2 regions of the Streptosporangium sp. NPDC020145 genome follow, and region 1 is predicted to be linked to the other one. Evidence: predicted binding sites of a transcription regulator. Region 1 holds the regulator's gene; the other holds the start of a gene.

The links. The regulator LexA, encoded in region 1, represses DNA repair genes until DNA is damaged. The targets are predictions, from matches to a motif close to TCGAACANNTGTTCGA.
Region 2: ABZ463_RS22715 (SAV_6107 family HEPN domain-containing protein) is a predicted target of LexA. The motif match lies at 4,370-4,385, and genes of this name have one in related genera.

What each region holds. Positions count from the first base shown of each region.
Region 1 is NZ_JBEXZT010000024.1:34,737-44,748, reverse strand. It holds gene ABZ463_RS32035 (helix-turn-helix domain-containing protein) at 1-844, opposite strand, end outside; gene ABZ463_RS32030 (rhodanese-like domain-containing protein) at 949-1,419, shown strand; gene ABZ463_RS32025 (VOC family protein) at 1,425-1,817, opposite strand; gene ABZ463_RS32020 (MerR family transcriptional regulator) at 1,927-2,844, opposite strand; gene ABZ463_RS32015 (vitamin B12-dependent ribonucleotide reductase) at 2,979-5,819, opposite strand; gene nrdR (transcriptional regulator NrdR) at 5,904-6,365, opposite strand; gene ABZ463_RS32005 (hypothetical protein) at 6,849-7,199, opposite strand; gene lexA (transcriptional repressor LexA) at 7,399-8,109, shown strand; gene leuS (leucine--tRNA ligase) at 8,186-10,012, opposite strand, start outside.
Region 2 is NZ_JBEXZT010000012.1:138,627-148,638, reverse strand. It holds gene ABZ463_RS22740 (polyprenyl synthetase family protein) at 1-834, opposite strand, end outside; gene metF (methylenetetrahydrofolate reductase [NAD(P)H]) at 963-1,898, shown strand; gene ABZ463_RS22730 (GNAT family N-acetyltransferase) at 1,895-2,449, opposite strand; gene ABZ463_RS22725 (YbaK/EbsC family protein) at 2,526-3,005, opposite strand; gene ABZ463_RS22720 (L,D-transpeptidase family protein) at 3,118-3,906, shown strand; gene ABZ463_RS22715 (SAV_6107 family HEPN domain-containing protein) at 4,633-5,079, shown strand; gene ABZ463_RS22710 (PP2C family protein-serine/threonine phosphatase) at 5,085-6,311, opposite strand; gene ABZ463_RS22705 (transcriptional regulator) at 6,461-6,955, opposite strand; gene ABZ463_RS22700 (universal stress protein) at 7,225-8,133, opposite strand; gene ABZ463_RS22695 (amino acid permease) at 8,130-9,554, opposite strand; gene arcC (carbamate kinase) at 9,580-10,012, opposite strand, start outside.

The DNA.
Region 1 (10,012 bases):
CCAGCGGCTCCAGGCTGGCCGCGATCCGCTGGGAGATCACCCAGCGCAGCGGGCTCGTCCCGGTCTGGCGGGCGAAGTGCCGCAGGAAGGTGCGTTGCGACATGCGGGCGGCCCCGGCCATCCCGGCGACCGTGATCGGCTCGGCCAGGTGCCCGAGCGCCCAGGCCATCGCGACGGCCACCGCGTCGTCCCCCTCCGCGGGCGCCACCGGGGCCTGGACGAACTGGGCCTGCCCGCCCTCCCGGTGCGGCGGGACGACCAGCCTGCGCGCGACCGAGTTGGCCACGCCGGGGCCGTGGTCGGTGCGGACCAGGTGCAGCAGCAGGTCGAGGCCCGCGGCGCTGCCCGCGCTGGTCAGCACGTCCCCGCCGTCCACGTACAGGACGTCGGGGTTGACCCTGACCAGCGGGAACCTCTCCCTCAGCAGGTCGGCGTACCTCCAGTGGGTGGTCGCCTCACGCCCGTCGAGCAGCCCCGCGGCGGCCAGCGCGAAGGCCCCCGAACAGATCGACACGATCCTGGCCCCACGCTCGTGCGCCGTCCGCAGCGCCCTGACCAGCTCCGCGGAGACCTCCCCCCGCACGTCCGCGACCGCGGGCACGATCACCGTGTCCGCGGCCGCGGCCACGTCGAGCCCGTGCCCGGCCCGCATGGTGAACCCTCCGACGACCCGCAGGTCGGCCGGGGTCTCGGCGCAGACCGTCAGCTCGTACCAGGGGACGTCGAGTTCGGGCCTGGGAATGCCGAAGATCTCCACCACGCAGCCGAGTTCGAAGGGGGCCATGCCGTCGAAGGCGACGGCGGACACGGTGTGCGCCCGCCGCGCCGGAAAAAGAAGCGACATGGCGGGATATTAGCGATAAGCGGCGTTCACGCCACTGGCCGGAGGGGCGCCGTGCGCGAAACCATGTCTCACGCACGGCACCGTTTCTCCGAGAAAGGCATGTGATGTCCGCCCCCTCATCCGCCGTCACCGCGGTCCCCGCCGCCGAGAGCACCACGGCGATCGCCCACTTCGCCGCCCGGCTCGCCTTCGAGACCGACGTCTCCGACGTGGCCGCCGACCTGGCGGCCGGAGTCCCGGACGTCGTCGTGGTCGACACACGTGGCGTCCAGGCCTGGCTCCAGGGCCACGTCGCGGGAGCCGTACACCTGCCGACCGGCGAGATCGCCGCCCGCGCGGCCGAGGTGGTCCCCACGGGGGCGACCGTGGTGACCTACTGCTGGGGGCCGGGCTGCAACGGCGCCACCAGGGCGGCCCTGGAGTTCGCCAGGCTCGGTCACCCCGTCAAGGAGATGATCGGCGGCTTCGAGTACTGGGCCCGGGAGGGCCTGCCCGTCGAGACCTCGGAGGGGGTCTCCCGGCGTGCGCCCGACCCGCTGACCGCCCCTGTCCTCGGCGTCTCCTGCGCCTGCTGACGCCCTCAGCCGTTCGCGGCGAGCAGATCGACGCCGTTGCCGTCGGGGTCGTGGACGATGGCGTACCGCTGCCCCCAGAACGCGTCCCAGGGCTCCTTGTGGCCCTCGTAGCCCAGGGAGACGAGTTCGTCGTAGGCGGCGTCCACCTCGGCGGGGGTGTCGAACTCGAAGGCGAACGCCGTCCGGGAGCCTCCGGTGGGCGGCCGCCAGCCCGGGTCGAAACTGTGGAGCGTCTCGACCGTGTCCCAGACGAGCTTCAGCCCCCCGGGCAGTTCCGCCTCGACGTGCGGCTCCCCGTCCGCCTCCGGCGGCAGGTCCAGGCCCAGCCGGCGGTAGAACGCCAGCGACCTGGCCATGTCCTTGACGACGATTCCCACGAAACTCAGACGTGCCCGCATATCAGTGTCTTTCCGGTTGAGGTGCCGTGCTCGGTGCGCGCGTCCCGGGGCCGCGCACGGCCCAACCTAACCGGAGGTCACATCCACGGTCTTGCAGGAATCAGACGACTCACGCCTCGGCGGACGCCCTGAGCGCGGCGGCCAGCCAGAGGAAGGCCGCCACGGCCGGAGGGAACGGCGGGCGCCCGTTGATGGCCCCCACCAGCTGCCAGTACCGCTCGACCCGCAGGTCGCTGAACAGCTCCACCTGCTCGGCCAGCCGTACCCGCTCCTGTGCCCGGGTCTCCGGCGCGACGATCAGGTCGAGTACGGCCCGCCCCTCGGCCGAGTCCGGCGCGACCCCCGCCGCCTGGGCCGGGACGGCGTGCTCCATGACGGCCTGGTGGTCCAGCGGGTCTGCGGGGCTGTCCGCGTTCTGGCCCGCCACCACCATCTCCCTGACCCGGCGCTGGAAGTCCTCGTCCTCGACGAGTTCCGCCAGCTCCATCCAGGCGTCCACCTGCTCCGGGCTCGGCTCGTCCGGCAGTTCGGTGTTCACCTGCCGCATGCCGTTCGCGATGCCCAGCGCCGGGCCCTCGCCGGGGTCGACCCCGGCGAGGACGCGGTCCACGAAGTCATCGATGATCTGCTGCCGCTCCCGCGCGGACAGCCTGGCCAGTCTGTGCATCAGTGACGCCTCCTCGATCGTGCTGCCGCGCTTGGCGACCGTGCTCAGCACGGCGCGGCGCAGCCGCAGGGTACGGATCTCCGCCTCAAGCGCCGCGACATGCGTCTCGGCGACCTGGGCGACTGTCGTGGCCCGGCACAGGACCTCCTCGACCGCCTCAAGACCGAACCCGAGTTCGCGCAGGGTCCTGACGAGGTCGAGCCGGGCGACCGCCCGCGCGTCGTAGAGACGGTAGCCGCCCGCGGACCGCCCGGTCGGCGGCACCAGACCGCTGTCCGACCAGAAACGGATCGTCCGCACCGGCAGTCCCGTACGGCGGGCGAGCTGCCCGATCGTGAAAAGCTCCGTGCCTTCGCTCACGGCACCACTGTGCCGTCTCCACTCACTGGAGACTCAACTCCCTTTTCCCGCGATGCTCCCTTTTCCTGCGATCGGGAGAGACGACGGGGAGCCGGTGAGCCATGTGGCTCACCGACTCCCCGGTTCAGGCCGTGTCAGCTGCAGCCGCTGGTCGAGCCGCAGCCCTCGCAGACGTAGCAGCTGCCCGCGGGACGCATCTTGGTGCCGCAGGTCATGCACAGCGGCGCGTCGGCGGTGCGGCCCTGGTGCGACTCCAGGGAGCCCGCGGCGCGCTCGGGGGCGGCCACCTCGACGGTCTGGGCGCGGGTCTCGGAGCGGGGCTGGGGCCGCTCGATGGGCGCGGAGGTGGCCAGCTCGGCGATGACCTCGTCCGCGGCGATCGGGGCCGGGTCCTCGCCCCGCTGCTGGGCGGCGCGCTCGGAGGCCGAGAAGATCCCCAGGGCGGCCCGCTCGTCGTAGGGCAGGTGGTCGAGCGCCAGGCGGCGGAAGATGTAGTCCATCACCGAGGCGGCCATCCGGATGTCCGGGTCGTCGGTCATGCCCGCCGGGTCGAAGCGCATGTTGACGAACTTGCCCACGTAGGTCTCCAGCGGCACGCCGTACTGCAGGCCGATGGAGATGGCCACGGAGAAGGCGTCCATGACGCCCGCCAGGGTGGAACCCTGCTTGGACATCTTCAGGAAGACCTCGCCGAGACCGTCGTCGGGGTAGGACGAGGCGGTCATGTAGCCCTTGGCGCCGCCCACCGTGAAGCGGGTGGTGGTGCTGGGCCGCTGGTTCGGCATCCGGCGCCTGGTCGGACGGCTGACCTCGACGACCTGGACCTCGGGCTCGGCCGGCTCGGCCTTCTCCTCGGTCTTCTTGCCCGCCGCCGACAGCGGCTGGCCGACCTTGCAGTTGTCGCGGTAGACGGCCAGGGCCTTCAGGCCGAGCTTCCAGCCCTCCATGTAGACCTGCTCGATGTCCTCGACCGTCGCGGACTCGGGCAGGTTGACGGTCTTGGAGATGGCACCGGACAGGAACGGCTGGGCCGCCGCCATCATCCGCACGTGGCCCATCGGCGCGATGGCCCGCTCTCCCATGGCGCAGTCGAACACCTCGTAGTGCTCGGGCCGAAGACCGGGGGCGTCCACGACGTGGCCGTGCGCGGCGATGTACTCGACGATCGCCTCGACCTGCTCCTCCTGGTAGCCGAGCTGGCGCAGCGCCCGCGGGATCGTCTGGTTGACGATCTGCATGGAGCCGCCGCCCACGAGCTTCTTGAACTTGACCAGGGCGAGGTCGGGCTCGATGCCGGTGGTGTCGCAGTCCATCATCAGGCCGATGGTGCCGGTCGGCGCGAGCAGCGAGGCCTGGGCGTTGCGGTAGCCGTTCTTCTCGCCGAGCTTGAGGCAGTCGGCCCACTGGCGGGAGGCCTCGGTGTGGATGACCCGGTCCATCCCGCCCAGGGTGCGCAGGTCGTCGTTGGCCGCGGCGTGCTTGCGCATGACGCGCTTGTGCGCCTCGGCGTTGCGGGCGTAGCCCTCGTACGGCCCGACGACCGCGGCCAGTTCGGCGCTGCGGCGGTAGGAGGCGCCGGTCATCAGCGAGGTGATGGCCCCGGCGATGGCCCGGCCGCCCTCGGAGTCGTAGGCGTGGCCGGTGGCCATGAGCAGCGCGCCCAGGTTGGCGTAGCCGATGCCGAGCTGACGGTAGGCCCGGGTGGTCCGGTCGATCTTCTCGGTCGGGAAGTCGGCGAAGGTGATGGAGACGTCCATCGCGGTGATGATCAGCTCGGTGAGCTTCACGAAGGCCGCGACGTCGAAGGTGTCGTCGTCCCTGAGGAACTTCAGCAGGTTGATGCTGGCCAGGTTGCAGGAGGAGTTGTCCAGGTGGAGGTACTCGGAGCAGGGGTTGCTCGCCGTGATGCGGCCGGTCTCCGGGCTGGTGTGCCAGTCGTTGATCGTGTCGTCGTACTGGACGCCGGGGTCGGCGCACTCCCAGGCGGCCTGGGCCATCTTCCTGAACAGGGACTTGGCGTCGACCTTCTCGATCACCTCGCCGGTGAGGCGTGCGCGCAGCCCGAAGTCACCGCCGTTCTCGACGGCCCGCATGAACTCGTCGGAGACACGCACGGAGTTGTTGGCGTTCTGGTACTGGACGGAGACGATGTCCTTGCCGCCCAGGTCCATGTCGAACCCGGCGTCGCGCAGCGCGCGGACCTTGTCCTCCTCGCGCGCCTTGGTCTCGATGAACTCCTCGATGTCGGGGTGGTCGACGTCCAGGACGACCATCTTGGCCGCGCGGCGGGTGGCGCCGCCGGACTTGATGGTGCCCGCCGAGGCGTCGGCGCCGCGCATGAAGGAGACGGGGCCGCTGGCCGTACCGCCGCTGGAGAGCAGTTCCTTGGAGGAACGGATCCGGGAGAGGTTCACCCCCGAGCCCGAACCGCCCTTGAAGATCACACCCTCTTCCTTGTACCAGTCGAGGATGGACTCCATCTGGTCGTCGACGGCCAGGATGAAACAGGCGCTGACCTGCTGCGGGGAGGCGGTGCCGACGTTGAACCAGACCGGCGAGTTGAAGCTGAAGACCTGGTTGACCAGGGCGTGCTTGAGCTCGTGGTCGAAGATCTCGGCGTCCTCCTCGGTCGCGAAGTAGCCCTCCTCGACCGCGGTCCTGGTGTAGACGCCGACCACCCGGTCGACGAGCTGCTTCAGGCTCCACTCGCGCTGCGGGGTGCCGACGGCGCCCCGGAAGTACTTGGTGGTCACGATGTTGGCGGCGTTGACCGACCAGGAGTCGGGGAACTCGACGCCCCGCTGCTCGAAGTTGACCGAGCCGTCCCGCCAGTTGGTCATGACGACGTCACGGCGTTCCCAGGTCACCTGGTCGTACGGGTGCACCCCGGGCGTGGTGAAGATGCGCTTCATCTTCAGTCCCTTGCGTGGCCGCTTGCCCCCGCGCGCGACCGCGCCGTTGACCGTCTCCGTCATGACTTCCCCCTTCCGAGGCTCCATGGAGCCCCCAGTCGGACCAGTTCAACACGCCGCGTACTCCCCCGGCGCCCGGGGACTGACTCAGTCGCGCCGCGCGGAACGCTCGGCGCGCAGCTGTTCGATCTCGGCCTCGAAGTCGGCCAGGGTCTCGAAGCCCCGGTAGACGGAGGCGAAACGCAGGTACGCCACCTCGTCGAGCTCGCGGAGCGGGCCCAGGATCGCCAGCCCGACCTCGTGGGCCGCGATCTCCGCGGCCCCGGTCGCCCGGATGCTCTCCTCGACCCGCTGGCCGAGCTGGGCCAGCGAGTCCTCGCTCACCGGGCGCCCCTGACACGCACGCCGGACACCGGCGATCACCTTGTCCCGGAAGAACGGCTCGGTCACCCCGCTGCGTTTGCTCACCATGAGCAACACCGTCTCCTGCGTGGTGAACCTGCGCCCGCACTCCGGGCAGGTGCGCCTGCGCCGGATGGCGCTGCCGTCCTCGGTCGACCGGCTGTCGATGACCCGCGTGTCAGGATGACGACAGAACGGACAGTGCACGCGTGTCGCCTCCCTGACTTGCCCAGCGGCTCATCTTCCTCGCGTTGCTCCGCCGGCTCTGCGATCTCCGTGTGGAGACGCTCACGCACGCCCTCGAATGGTCGAGATGCGGTAATAGAAACACAATCTATGGTGGAGCGGAATGATGAAGCCACTAGATGTTGTGGTCCAACCGTAGGAGTGTCGGACCATGAACGCAAGTTAGGAAGGGCCTGCCGAGCGAAGTCGCCGATCAGCGCAGCTCAAGGGCGTCAGCCGGGCGTGTCGCCCTTCCGGTACGGCCCCGCGGGCGCCGTCCGGACACGCGGCACCCCTCCCCGGGGCATGCGAACGGGCCGATCGCCGAGATCCATTATCGGGTGAGCCCGGGGCGCGTCGTCACGCTCCGTCGTCGGCACCCCCGCCCACCCCTCCCCGGAGCGCCCAGGACCCCCACTGGCCACAGGGCCCGCAGAGGCCCTTCGAGGCGCCTCGGAAAGCCTCCTAGGAGCCGAGGGCCGCGTCCAGGAGGGCACCCGCCCAGAAGGCCGCCAGAACGAGGAGCACGAGCGCCAGGACCGCCACGACCCTCCCCCTGCGGGTCAGCCTGACCGGGGCGCGCCTCCGCCGGACGGTCGCGTGCGCCGCCCTCCCCCCGGCGACGGCCCGCCTCCGCGAAACCGCCGAAACCGTACGGCCCGCACGCCCCGCGGCGGTCCCACGGGGACGCGCGACGGGCCGCCCGCCCCCCGCCGCCCCACGGCCCGCGTCCCTGGCGGCCGTCTCCCCGGTGCCCCTGACCAGCGTCAACGTGGGCCTGGTTGTCCTCGTGGCCGCCTTCACGGTGCCCCCCATCTCTTCGACCTGGCCGAACACATGTCGAAGAAAGATCGGCGAATCGAACACGATGTCGATCGAACTCCCGTACGATGTTGTACACCACGCCGCCACCGATTTCGAGGACCATTCGAACAAATGTTTGAGTATGATCTTCGGCGGAGGTACGGTCGCTGTGTGCGACGCAACCAATACAGACCGGGAGCGAGGAGATCATATGAGTGAGCGCGACGAGAGCGGCGCGGCCGTCAGTGACCTGGCGGTGCGCAGGCGTGACTCCCTCGGCCTCACCCCCAGGCAGCGCAAGATCCTTGAGGTGATCCGCGACTCGGTGCAGCAGCGCGGCTACCCGCCGTCGATGCGCGAGATCGGCGAGGCGGTGCAGCTGACCAGCACCTCCAGCGTGTCGCACCAGCTGACGGCCCTGCAGCGCAAGGGCTACCTGCGCCGTGACCCGCACCGCCCGCGTGCCCTGGAGGTGCGCCTGCCCGGCGAGCCGGTGCTGTGGGTCGACCCCGACGCCAACGCCGAGGAGACCTCGGTCAACCGCCCGACCGCGGCCTACGTGCCGCTCGTCGGCCGGATCGCCGCCGGCGGCCCGATCCTCGCCGAAGAGAGCGTGGAGGACGTCTTCGCCCTGCCCAAGCAGCTCGTCGGCGAGGGCACCCTCTTCCTGCTCCAGGTCACGGGCGACTCCATGATCGACGCCGCGATCGCCAACGGCGACTGGGTGGTCGTCCGCCAGCAGCCCGTCGCCGACAACGGCGACGTGGTCGCCGCGATGATCGACGGCGAGGCCACGGTCAAGACCTTCAAGCGCAAGGACGGCCACGTCTGGCTGGTTCCGCACAACACGAACTACGACCCGATCCCCGGTGACGAGGCCACCGTCCTGGGCAAGGTCGTGGCGGTGCTGCGCAAGCTCTGAGGCGCCCCGGCGGCATCTCTCCCGGAACGCGAGGAGTGACCCTCAAACCGAGGGTCACTCCTTTCTGCGTTCACGGTCAGGGAACGATGTTGACCAGCTTGGGTGCCCGGACGATGACCTTGCGGGGCGCGCCGGACAGGAAGGCCTGCACCTTCTCCGACGCCAGCGCCAGTGCCTCCAGGTCGGCATCGGAGATCTCCGGGGAGACCTCCAGACGGTCACGGACCTTGCCCGCGACCTGTACGACGCAGGTGACGGTCTCCTGCACCAGCAGCGCCGCCTCCGCGACCGGCCACCCGGCGGTCGCGACGGAGGCGGGGTGCCCCAGCCGCTCCCAGCCCTCCTCCGCCGCGTACGGCGCGACCAGGGACAGCATGACCGCCAGGGTCTCCGCGGCCTCGCGCACCGCCGGGTCGGCGGCACCGGGGCCCGAGTCGATGGCCCTCCTGGCGGCGGTCGTCAGCTCCATCATCCTGGCGATCGCGACGTTGAAGCGGTACGAGTCGAGCAGCTTGGTGACCTCGTCCACGGTCCGGTGGACGACCTTGCGCAGCTCCAGATCACCGGTGGAGAAGTCGACGCCGGGTGCGGATCCCGCACCGGCCTCGGCCATGACGCGGAAGGCCCTGGCCAGGAACTTCTGCGACGCGGCCGGGGAGACGTCGGCCCAGTCGATGTCGTCCTCGGGCGGGCCGGCGAACAGCACGGTCAGCCTGACCGCGTCGACGCCGTAGGTGTCGATCTGCTGGCCCAGGTCGACCCCGTTGCCCAGCGACTTCGACATCGCCTTGCCCTGGTTGATGACCTGCCCCTGGTTCAGCAGGCGCAGGAAGGGCTCGGTGAAGTCGAGCATGCCCATGTCGTGCAGGACCTTGGTGAAGAAACGCGAGTACAGCAGGTGCAGCACCGCGTGCTCGACACCGCCGACGTACTGGTCGATCGGCCCCCACCTGCGGACCTTCTCCACGTCGAAGGGACCGTCCAGGTAGGTCGGATCCACGTAACGCAGGTAGTACCACGAGGAGTCGACGAAGGTGTCCATCGTGTCGGTGTCACGCTTGGCGGCTCCGCCGCACTTGGGGCAGGAGACGTTGACCCAGTCCTCGGCCGAGGCCAACGGGGAGACGCCCTTGGGCGCCAGCGCCTCACCACGCATGTCGGGCAGGGTGACGGGCAGCTGGTCGTCGGGGACCGGGACCTCGCCGCAGTCCGCGCAGTGGATGATCGGGATCGGGCAGCCCCAGAAACGCTGGCGGGACAGCAGCCAGTCACGCAGGCGGAAGTTGACCGCCGCCCTGCCGGTCCCGCGCCCGGCCAGCACCTCGATGATCCTGTGGATGGCCTCGGCCTTGGACAGGCCGTCCAGCGGCCCCGAGTTGACCAGGGTGCCCTCACCCGCGGTGGCGATCCCGGTCTCCCCCGGGTCGGCCATGCCGGTGTGGACGACGACCCGCACCGGCAGGTCGAAGGCGCGGGCGAAGTCGAGGTCGCGCTGGTCGTGGGCGGGAACCGCCATGATGGCGCCGTGACCGTAGTCGGACAGCACGTAGTCGGCCGCCCAGACCGGCATGCGCTCGCCGTTGACCGGGTTGATCGCGTAGCGGCCCAGGAAGACGCCGGTCTTCTCCTTCTCGGTGGACAGCCGGTCGATGTCGGACAGCTTGGCGACCTCGGCCCGGTAGGTCTCGAAGGCCTTCCGCTGCTCGTCGGAGACGATCTCCTCGGCCAGCGGGGCGTCCGGGGCGACGACGAAGAAGGTCGCGCCGTACAGCGTGTCGGGGCGGGTGGTGTAGACCGTGACCGGCTCGTCGCGGCCCTCGATCACGAAGTTGACGTCCGCGCCCTCGGACCTGCCGATCCAGTTGCGCTGCATGGTCAGCACGCGCTCGGGCCAGCCGCCCTC
Region 2 (10,012 bases), on a different contig from region 1:
GGTGGCCACGGCCAGGGCACGGGCGACGAGCATCGTCCGCTTGCCCTCCCGCAGGTCGTCCCCGGCGGGCTTGCCCGTCTCCGCGGGGTCGCCGAACACGCCGAGGACGTCGTCGCGGAGCTGGAAGGCGATGCCGACGCTGCGGCCGTACTCCTCGCAGAGCCGGTCGATCCACGGCTCGACGCCCCGCGCGGCCAGCACCAGGCCGAGCCTGAGCGGCTGCTCGACGGAGTACTTGCCGCTCTTGAAGAGGGCGACCCGCAGCGCGCTGTCGAAGGTGTTCTCCTCGTGCGCCTGCTCCAGCAGGTCGAGGTACTGCCCGCACATCAGCTCGGTGCGCATGTGGTCGTGGATCCGCTGGGCAGCGGCCAGCGACTCCACGGGCAGCCCGCTGTTGCGCCACATCTCCCCGGACCAGATGAGCAGCAGGTTGCCGAGCAGGATGGCGGCGCCCTCGCCGAACTGCCCGGCGGAACCGCGCCAGCCCGCCTTCTCGTGCATCGCCTGGAACCTGCGGTGCGCCGACGGCATGCCCCTGCGCAGATCGCTGGCGTCCATGACGTCGTCGTGCACGAGGGCGCTGGCCTGGAGCAGCTCAAGGGAGGCCGCGGCGGTGAACAGCGCCGGATCGTCCTCACCGCCCGCGCCGTGCCAGCCCCAGTAGCAGAAGGCGGGCCGCAGCCGCTTGCCGCCCGCGAGGAACTCCTCGGCCGCGGTGAGCAGCGGGACCAGTTCGGGCGCGCCGACCAGGGGGCGCTGCCGGTCGACGAACTCCCTGAGGGATCGATCCACTTCGGAACGGATGGTGTCGAGAGCAGCCGCGGAAGGGGTCATACCCCGAGATTATCGGCCCGGAGGTGCGAGGTTATGCCCGCGGTGTCCCCGCCGGGGCCCGGCAGGAGGAAGGGTGTTGAACCGATCACGGTTGTGGCGCTCCGTCGGGCGGCCAGTACCCTAGGGGCATGGCTCTGGGTCGCTCGTCAGTCTTCCCCGAACGTGTGCCCACCGTCCGCGAGCTCCTCGCCGCCGGTGGCCGTTCGTTCTCGTTCGAGTTCTTCCCACCGAAGACGGACGAGGGGGAGCGTCAGCTCTGGCGGGCCATCCGGGAGCTTGAGGCCCTGCGGCCGACGTTCGTCTCGGTCACCTACGGCGCGGGCGGCGGCACCCGCGACCGGACGGTGGAGATCGTCGAGCGGCTCGCCCACGAGACGACGCTGACCCCGGTCGCCCACTTCACCGCCGTCAACCACTCCCTGCGTGAGCTGCGCCACCTGATCGGCAGGTTCGCCGGGGCGGGCGTGCGCAACATCCTCGCCGTGCGGGGCGACCCGCCCGGCGACGTGACGGGAGAGTGGATCCGCCACCCCGAGGGCGTGCAGTACGCCGAGGAGCTGGTCAGGCTCATCCGCCAGTCCGGCGACTTCTGCGTCGGCGTGGCCGCCTTCCCCTACAAGCACCCCAGGTCCACCTCCGTCGAGGCCGACACCGAGCACTTCGTGCGCAAGTGCCGGGCGGGCGCCGACTACGCGATCACGCAGATGTTCTTCCGCGCGGAGGACTATCTCAGGCTGCGCGACCGGGTGACCGCCCGTGGATGCGAGACCCCGATCATCCCCGGCATCATGCCCGTCACCCAGATGAGCACGATCGCCCGTTCCGAGCAGCTCTCCGGCGCGCCGTTCCCGCCCGAGGTCGCCGCCAGGTTCGAGGCCGTCGCCCACGACCCGGCCGCGGTGCGCGACCTGGGCATCGAGCACGCCGCCGAGCTGTGCCAGACCCTGCTCGACGAGGGCGCGCCCGGCATCCACTTCATCACCTTCAACCGGTCGAGCGCGACCCGCGAGGTCTTCCAGGCCCTCGACGTCACGACCGGGGCGGACGACCGGCTGGCGGTCTAGACGTACTGGGCCAGCGGGAGCGGGGTGCCCAGGATCGCGTAGCGCTCCTGGCCCCCCGGGAAGACGAACCCGGTCAGCAGGTCACCGAAGCCCAGGCTCCGGTAGAGATGACGTGCCGCCGTCTCCTGGTCACGGGTCGACAGTACGGCGGTGCGCTCCAGGCGCCCCGCGCACAGGCCGGTGACCATCGCCCGGCCCACGCCCTTGCCCTGGTAGTCGGGGTGGACGTGGACCTCGGCGAGTTCGAAGGCGTCGTCGAGCCACTCGCGGGTCCTGGCCTGGCCGTCGTGCTCGGTGATCGCCTGACGGACGACGCCGTGCCACCACTGGCCGGGTTCGCCGTGGAAGCCGTAGGCGAAGCCGACCGTCCTGCCGTCGGCGCGTTCGGCGAACAGGCAGGTGAACCGGGAGTAGGAGGCGTGGCCTCTCATGATCGCCCTTCGCCCGGTGAGCTGGTCGGCGGGCGGGAGCATCGCCGCGGTGTAGACGTCGAGGACCGCGTCGAGGCTCACGGCGAACTCCTCGGGGCCGACCCGTCGCAGTTCGATCACGCAACGCACCCTAGCAGGACGACCACCATGAGGATCTGAGAGGTTCGTCAGGGTTTGGCGGGTGTCCGCCTGGCGTTCAGCGCTCGACCTCGACCGGGGTCCCGCCGGTGACGCGGAGGAGTTCGGCGAAGGAGGTCGGGAAGACCGTGTGCGGGTGGCCGGCCGCGGCCCAGACCACCTCGTGCCTGTCGAGCCAGACGTCGACCAGGGTCCTGATCGGGGCGGGATGTCCCAGCGGGGCGACGCCGCCGATGACCTGACCGGTCGCCGCGCGGACGAAGTCGGGGGTCGCCCGCCGTACCCGCGCCGCGCCGACCTTCTCGGCGACCAGACCGGTGTCCACCCGGTGGGCACCGCTGGTCAGCACCAGGAGCGGCCGGTCGTCGGCGTCGAAGATCAGGCTGTTGGCGATGGCGCCGACCTCGCAGCCGAGCTGCGCCGCGGCGGTCGCCGCCGTCGGCGTCGCCTCGTCGAAGACGACGATCTCTCCGGTGACGCCGTGCTCTCTCAGAGCCGCGGCGACCTTCTCGATGTTGGGATGCAACTTTTCCGGCACCCGGTCACTCTAAACGGGTTGACCATCGATTACCTCTTCATAACCGTTGCCGGAGAGTGGATGGTTGGTGCGCTATGGTCCGTTGTTCGGGCTTGACTGACAGGAGGGGATGATGGTGATGGGGGTTGGAGGACGGCTCGGAGTGGCCGCCCTGGTGACGGCGGGGGCGATGCTGCTGGCCTCTCCCGGTGTCGCGAACGCTCAGGTCGTCACCTCCGCGGCGACCGCGGTCACGGCCCAGGCGGCGCCGGGGTTCGTCGCCCCCGGCCAGACGCTGAGGCTCGGGGCGAAGGGGACCGCGGTCAAGGCGCTGCAGACCAGGCTGCGGGAGCTGGGCTATCTGCCGGGCACGGCCGACGGGCGTTACGGCGGCACGACGCTGACCGCGCTGTGGGCCTTCCAGAAGATCAACGGCATCGCGCCGACCAGCACCGTGACCAGGAAGACCTGGAACGCTCTACAGAACCCCAGGTCGCCGAAGGTGCTGGTGCCCAACGGCAAGCCGACCAGGGTCGAGGTCAACCTCACCCAGCAGGTGATGACCCTGTACGTGGACGGCAGGGTGAAGCTGATCAGCCACATCTCCTCGGGCAGCGGGATTCCGTACTGCGAGACGGCCACCTGGGAGGGCAAGACCCAGAAGTTCTGCGGCAGCGCCCGCACGCCGACGGGCGACTACAAGACGACCTGGCGCAGGAACGGCTGGCACAGGTCATACCTTGGTCAGCTCTACAACCCGATCTTCTTCAACGGCGGTATCGCCCTGCACGGCGCACTCTCGGTGCCGTTGGCCCCGGCCTCCCACGGCTGTGTGCGGCTGCCGATGAACGTCGCCGCGGTCCTGCCCGGCATGCTCGGCACGGGAGTCCCGGTGCACGTCCGGGGCAGATTCGTTCGCTGACGGAGTGAACACGGTTCCTCGTGCCCCCGGTCCTTCAAGGGCCGGGGGCACGGTCGTTCCCAGGGTCGCCGCGGGGGCGCGGGAAAGGGCGCCGTGGCGGGCCCGTCTTGACGGCTGTTTCCCCGCCCTGTGAACACCGGGCCGTGTTCTCGTCATGGGGAACTCGTGGGCAACGCGGAACGCGCGGCGCCCACGACTCCCGGCCACCGAGATGCCGCAGAAAACCGCACAATGCTCAAACTCCACCTTGAACATTTAAAGCAGGCACAGGCCTATAAATCAGCCAATGCGACAGGGAAAGGGGTATGGAGGCGGCCGTGCGTCCGCTGGGTGAGGGAGGGAAGCCGGGGATGTCCGAAACCCCTTGGCCGTGACCGCCCCGGCTTGTCCGCGCGCGACCGGCGACTCTCCGGCGGTTCTTCCGGGGTGGGTGATTCGTATGGTTCCAGGCTGCCCGGTGGTGTCGAACTTTTGTTCGTGCGTTTACTTGACACTACCAGTGATCGAATTTATGTTCGATGTGATGACGTGGGGCTCGCGGTCCACGTCCAGGGTGGTTGGCCTTTCCGGGACCGTCGGCCACGGCGGCCCGGCCGGGCCGGGGCGGGCGGGGAGAGGGGAAGCTCCTCGTCCGGCCGCCCGGAGGATTTGTCGGTGGGGTCTGCGAGTGTTGACCTGACCGGCGGATTCGCCGGGAGCCGCTTGCGACCAAGGAGGCTGAAGCACATGACCCCTCGGCTCAGCGATTCCGATGGGCCCCGGCTCTCGTCCACGGTGCGGGCGCACCTGGCCGACGCGCGCGACTGTCTTGAGGAGGCGGGCGCCGCCCGGACCCCCGCAACCCGATACGTCGCCGCCCACCTGGCGGCGCTCAGAGCCGCGGCCGCGATCCTGGCCGCGCGGCCACGGCCCATGGACGGCCGCAGGCGCCGTCTGCGCAGCGCCTGGGAGCTGCTGCCCGAGGCCGAGCCCAGGCTGGCCGAGTGGGCCCCCTACTTCGAGACCAGCGCGACCAAACGGGCCGCCGCCGAGGCGGGCATGACCCGCATGGTCTCGGCGAGGGACGCCGAGGAGCTGATCTCCGAGGCCGAGCGGTTCGTCGTCACGGTGGAGACCCTCCTGGGCCTGCCCGCCCAGACCACCCTCCCGGCCCGCGTCCCTCTGGCCGGCTAGCGGCTCTAGGCCGCCGATGAGGCCAGCGGGCGGGCGGCGCGGTGGCGCAGCAGGAGCATGGCGGCGTCGTCGTTCAGCGGCTTGCCCACGTGACGCAGCAGGTCGGCGCGTAGCGCGTCGAGGGCCAGCTGCGGGTCGGAGCCGTTCAGCAGGTGCGCCCTGTCGGCCAGCGGATAGAACCGGCCCGTCCCGTCGCGCGCCTCGATGACCCCGTCGGTGTAGAAGAGCACCTGGTCACCGGGTTCGAAGCCGATCTGGTACGGCACGGCCTCGGCTCCCTTCAACGACGCCATGCCCAGCGGAAGGGCCTCGTCGGGCGGGTCGGCGAAGGAACGGCTGCCGTCGGCCGCCAGCACCATGGGCGGCGGATGACCGCAGTTGATGACGGTGATGGAGGTGCCCTCCTGCGCCTCGCCGAGATCGGTCAGGTCGGTGATCTCGGCGAGTACGGCGGTGACGAACTGCTCGCCCGACAGCTCCCGCGACAGCGCGTTCTCCAGGCGGGCCACGACGCCCTGCAGCTTGGCCTCGTCGTGGGCGGCCTCCCTGAAGGCGCCGAGCACCACGGCGGCGGTCTCGACGGCCTCCAGGCCCTTTCCCTGGACGTCTCCCACGATGATGCGCACCCCGTGCGGGGTGGTCACCACCTCGTACAGGTCGCCGCCGATGCGGGCCTCGGCCGTGGCGGAGGTGTAGGAGACGGCCACGCCGATCCCCGGCCCGGCGCGGCGCGGGACCGGCCGCAGCAGCACCCGCTGGGCGGCCTCCGCGACGGAGCGGACGTCGGCGAGCTGACGCTCGTGCCGCAGGCGTCCCGCGCTGGCCAGCACGCTGGCCACCGTGACACCGAGGATGGCGGCCATGGTGATGTTGGTGCGGGGCGTCCACAGGATGTCGTTGTAGACGCCGAGCGCCACGCACAGGGCCAGTGCGATGAGGCCGGAGACCGTGGTCCTGGCCAGGCCGCAGGCCACGCTGGCGAAGGCGGGGCCGAGGGCGAGCAGTGGCAGCAGCCCGGAGGTCGGCCCGGAGCCGAAGTCGATCAGCGCGACCAGGGCCATGACGACGAACGGCAGCAGCCTGAGCGTCTCCTGGGTCCTGGTCGCCCCGACGGAGGTCAGCAGCCGCAGGAACGCCCGGGTCTTGGTCGAGCCCAGGGCCGCCTTGAGTGAGGCGAGACGGCCTTCAGGGCGCGGTCGAGAGTGATCGTGACGATCCTCTCCCCGGGCCATGTCCACCACATCTCGTTAAATGCCATGTTTGCCTTTTCCTACCACAGCGATGGTGATCCGTGGCGGCGTGCGGGCCATGTTCTAACGAGAGAGGAAGACCACGGCTCGCGGGCACGCCCAGCCGCGCGTGCCCGCGACCGGACGGGTCGTCAGAAGGACTCGACGGCCCTGCGGGCCTCGGGGTCGAGCACACCCCAGGTGATGAGTTCCTCGGTGAGCTCACTGGGGGACTTGTCGTAGATCACGGCCAGGGAGCGCAGGTCCTCCTGACGGATGGACAGCACCTTGCCGTTGTAGTCACCACGCTGGCTCTGGATGGTGGCGGCGTAACGAGCCAGCGCACCCGCCTTCTCCTTGGGCAGCTGGGCAAGACGCTCAAGGTCGATCACAAGCTTCGGCGTGGGGCCAAGAGGGCTCGGCGCGCTGCCCCCGGGCAGGAGCTCATTGACCGGAACCCCGTAGAAGTCGGCCAGCTCGGCCAGCTTCTGCACCGTGACCGCACGGTCCCCACGCTCGTAGGAGCCGACGACAACGGCCTTCCAACGACCGCGGGACTTCTCTTCGACTCCGTGCAGGGACAGGCCCTGCTGAGTGCGAATCGCGCGGAGTCTTGCACCCAGCGACTTGGCGTATTCAGACGGCATCGTGTGGCCCCCCGGCTCGGTTATGTACTGCTTTCAGTTGATTGTCCTCCCTCGCAACTTATGCCCCAACCACCGGGTTGGCCTGGGGTAGGCACCTTCGGTGACTGATGCGTCGGGGTTTACCCGATAACGCCGCGAGGTGTGGTTACGGACAGTGACGGTAAAGCTGTGGGCGCCTAAGGTCAAGCTGATTGGAAAAAAGATGTCGAATCCGATCCGATGTGGTCCGCCTCAAACGCCGTGCTTGTCCCATGGCGGATAGTGAATCATCACCGTTTCCCGCGCCGTCCGGCGGACCCTCGCTTCCCGGCGGGACTCCTGGGCACCATCATCACCGGACAGGGGGCCGAACGTATGATCTTCAGCGAGACGTCGCCGGGGAAGACCCGCCGCAGGGGCCCGGTCTCGCTGGAGGCGCAGATCAACATCGCCCCCTCGCAGTCGGTGCCCGCCAGCGCGGCGGCCACGTCCCTGCCCTCAAGCACCTCCACGTCGACCCGGACGTCGTCGTGCCCCCGGACGATCTCGTCGAGGTCGGCGGTGACCTTCTCCCTGATCCTGGCGAGCATCTCGGCCTCGACCCCGCCCCGCCGTCCCCCGCCCAGCACGAGGGTGACCAGGCGCAGCGGGACGTCCATCCGCCCGGCCAGCTCGAAGGCCTGCCGTACGGCCTCGTCGGAGGCGGGGTCGCGGCGGTAGGCCACGGTCAGCCTCCGCAGGGCCGGCGGATGGCTCTCGGCGTACCCGCGGGGCGCGAGGGCGACGGGCACGGGGGAGGTGTGCAGGAGCTGGTCGGCGGTGCTGCCGACCCGGATGCGGCCCTTACCGCCGCCGGGGGCGGGGCCGATGACCACCGCGTCGGCCTCCAGCCGCCCGGCGAGCTGGACCAGCCCCCTGCCGCTGCCCCGGTGGCCGTGGGAGACGAAGTCGACCGGCACGTCCCGCACGCCGGCCAGCAGCTCGCGGGCCTGCTCCAGGACGGTCTGCGCCTGCGCGGCCACGTAGGCGCGCCACTCGGCGTCGATCTTCCCCGGTCCCGGGGTCGGCCAGGTGGGCACGTGGACGTGGGCGACGGTCAGCCGGGCCCCGGCCCGCCGGGCCAGCAGTACGGCCAGCGCCAGCCCGTCCTGGCCCCGGCCACCGGGGACGAATCCGGCGAGGATGTGCTCGATCTTCATCGGACGCTCCTGCTGAGGCGTGAGTGGCGGTAGCCGTACAGGAAGTAGGCGAGCAGGCCGACGGTCATCCAGATCGCGAAGGCGAGCCAGGTGACCCCGGCGAGCCCCAGCATCACCACCACGCAGAAGATCACCCCGAGGACCGGTGTCAGCGGGAAGAACGGGGTCCTGAAGCTGCGCGGCAGGTCCGGCCGGGTGTAGCGCAGCACCAGCACGCCGACGTTGACGATGGCGAAGGCGAACAGGGTCCCGATGCTGGTGGCCTCGGCGAGCTGGCCGAGCGGGATGAACCCGGCCAGCAGGGAGACGAACGCGGCGACGATGATCGTGTTCGCGACCGGGACCTGGCGGCGTGGATCGATCCGTTCGAAGATCCTCGGCAGCAGGCCGTCGCGGGACATCGCGAACAGGATGCGGGTCTGGCCGTACAGCACGGTCAGCACGACGCTGGCGATGGCGATGACCGCGCCGAAGGAGATGATCAGGCCCGCCCAGGTCGAGCCGGTCGCGCGGTCGGCGATCAGGGCGAGACTGGCCTCGGTCGTGTCCGGGTCGAACCGCTGCCACGGCATGGCGCCGACGGCGGTCAGCGCGACCAGTACGTAGACGACCGTGACGATGAGCAGGGACAGCAGGATCGCCAGCGGCAGGTCGCGCTTGGGGTTCCTCGCCTCCTCACCGGCGGTCGAGGCGGCGTCGAAGCCGATGTAGGAGAAGAAGACCTGCGAGGCGGCGGCGGTGATCCCGGCGACGCCCAGCGGGGCGAAGGGGGTCAGGTTGCCGCTCTCGAAGGCGGTGAAGGCCACGACGCAGAAGAACGCCAGCACCGCGATCTTGATCAGCACGAAGACCGCGTTCGCGGCCGCGCTCTCCGAGGCGCCGCGCAGCAGCAGCCAGGTGGCCAGCAGGACGATCAGGACCGCGGTGACGTTGACCACCCCTCCCTGGTCGCCGGGGGAGTGGGTGACGGCGGCGGGCAGCTGCCAGCCGAACAGGTCACGGAGGAAGTGGTTGAGGTACTCGCCCCAGCCGACCGCGACCGCCGCGACGGAGACGGCGTACTCCAGCATCAGGCACCAGCCGCACACCCAGGCGACCAGCTCGCCCAGCGTCGCGTAGGCGTAGGAGTAGGAGGAGCCGGAGACCGGGATGGTCCCGGCCAGCTCGGCGTAGGACAGCGCGGAGAACAGGGCCGTGACGGCGGCCAGGGCGAAGGAGACGACCACGGCGGGGCCCGCCTTCGGCACGGCCTGGCCGAGGATGACGAAGATGCCGGTGCCGAGTGTGGCGCCGACGCTGAAGAGGGTGAGCTGCCACAGGGTCATGGTCCGGCGCAGCTCGCCGCCCTCGCCGTGACCGCCCTCGGCGACGATCTGCTCGGTGGGTTTGGTGCGCAGCAGCCGCCGTACCACGGAGTCCACGTGATGTCCTCCTCGAAGAGACAGGTCAAAGGGTGCTGGCCAGCGGCCAGGTGGCGTTGGGGGTGACGATGGTGCCCGCCTCGCCCTCAAGGATCAGCTCCGCCTCGTCCAGCCTGCCGATCGCGGCCATGTCGCCGGTGGTCTCGACGAACCGGCAGGCGGCCTCGACCTTGGGGCCCATGGAGCCCGCAGGGAACCGTTCTGCGCGCAGCTGGTGGGGAGTGGTATGGGTGATCTCCTCCTGCCGCGGGGTGCCGAAGTGCCTGGCGACCCGCGGCACGTCGGTGAGGATCATCAGGACGTCGGCTTCGAGGGCCTCGGCCAGCACGGAGGCGGTCAGGTCCTTGTCGATGACCGCCTCGACCCCCTGGAGCTGTCCCCGGTCGTTGCGGATCACCGGTATCCCGCCACCGCCCGCGCAGATCGCCACGACGCCGTCGCGGACCAGGCGGCGCAGC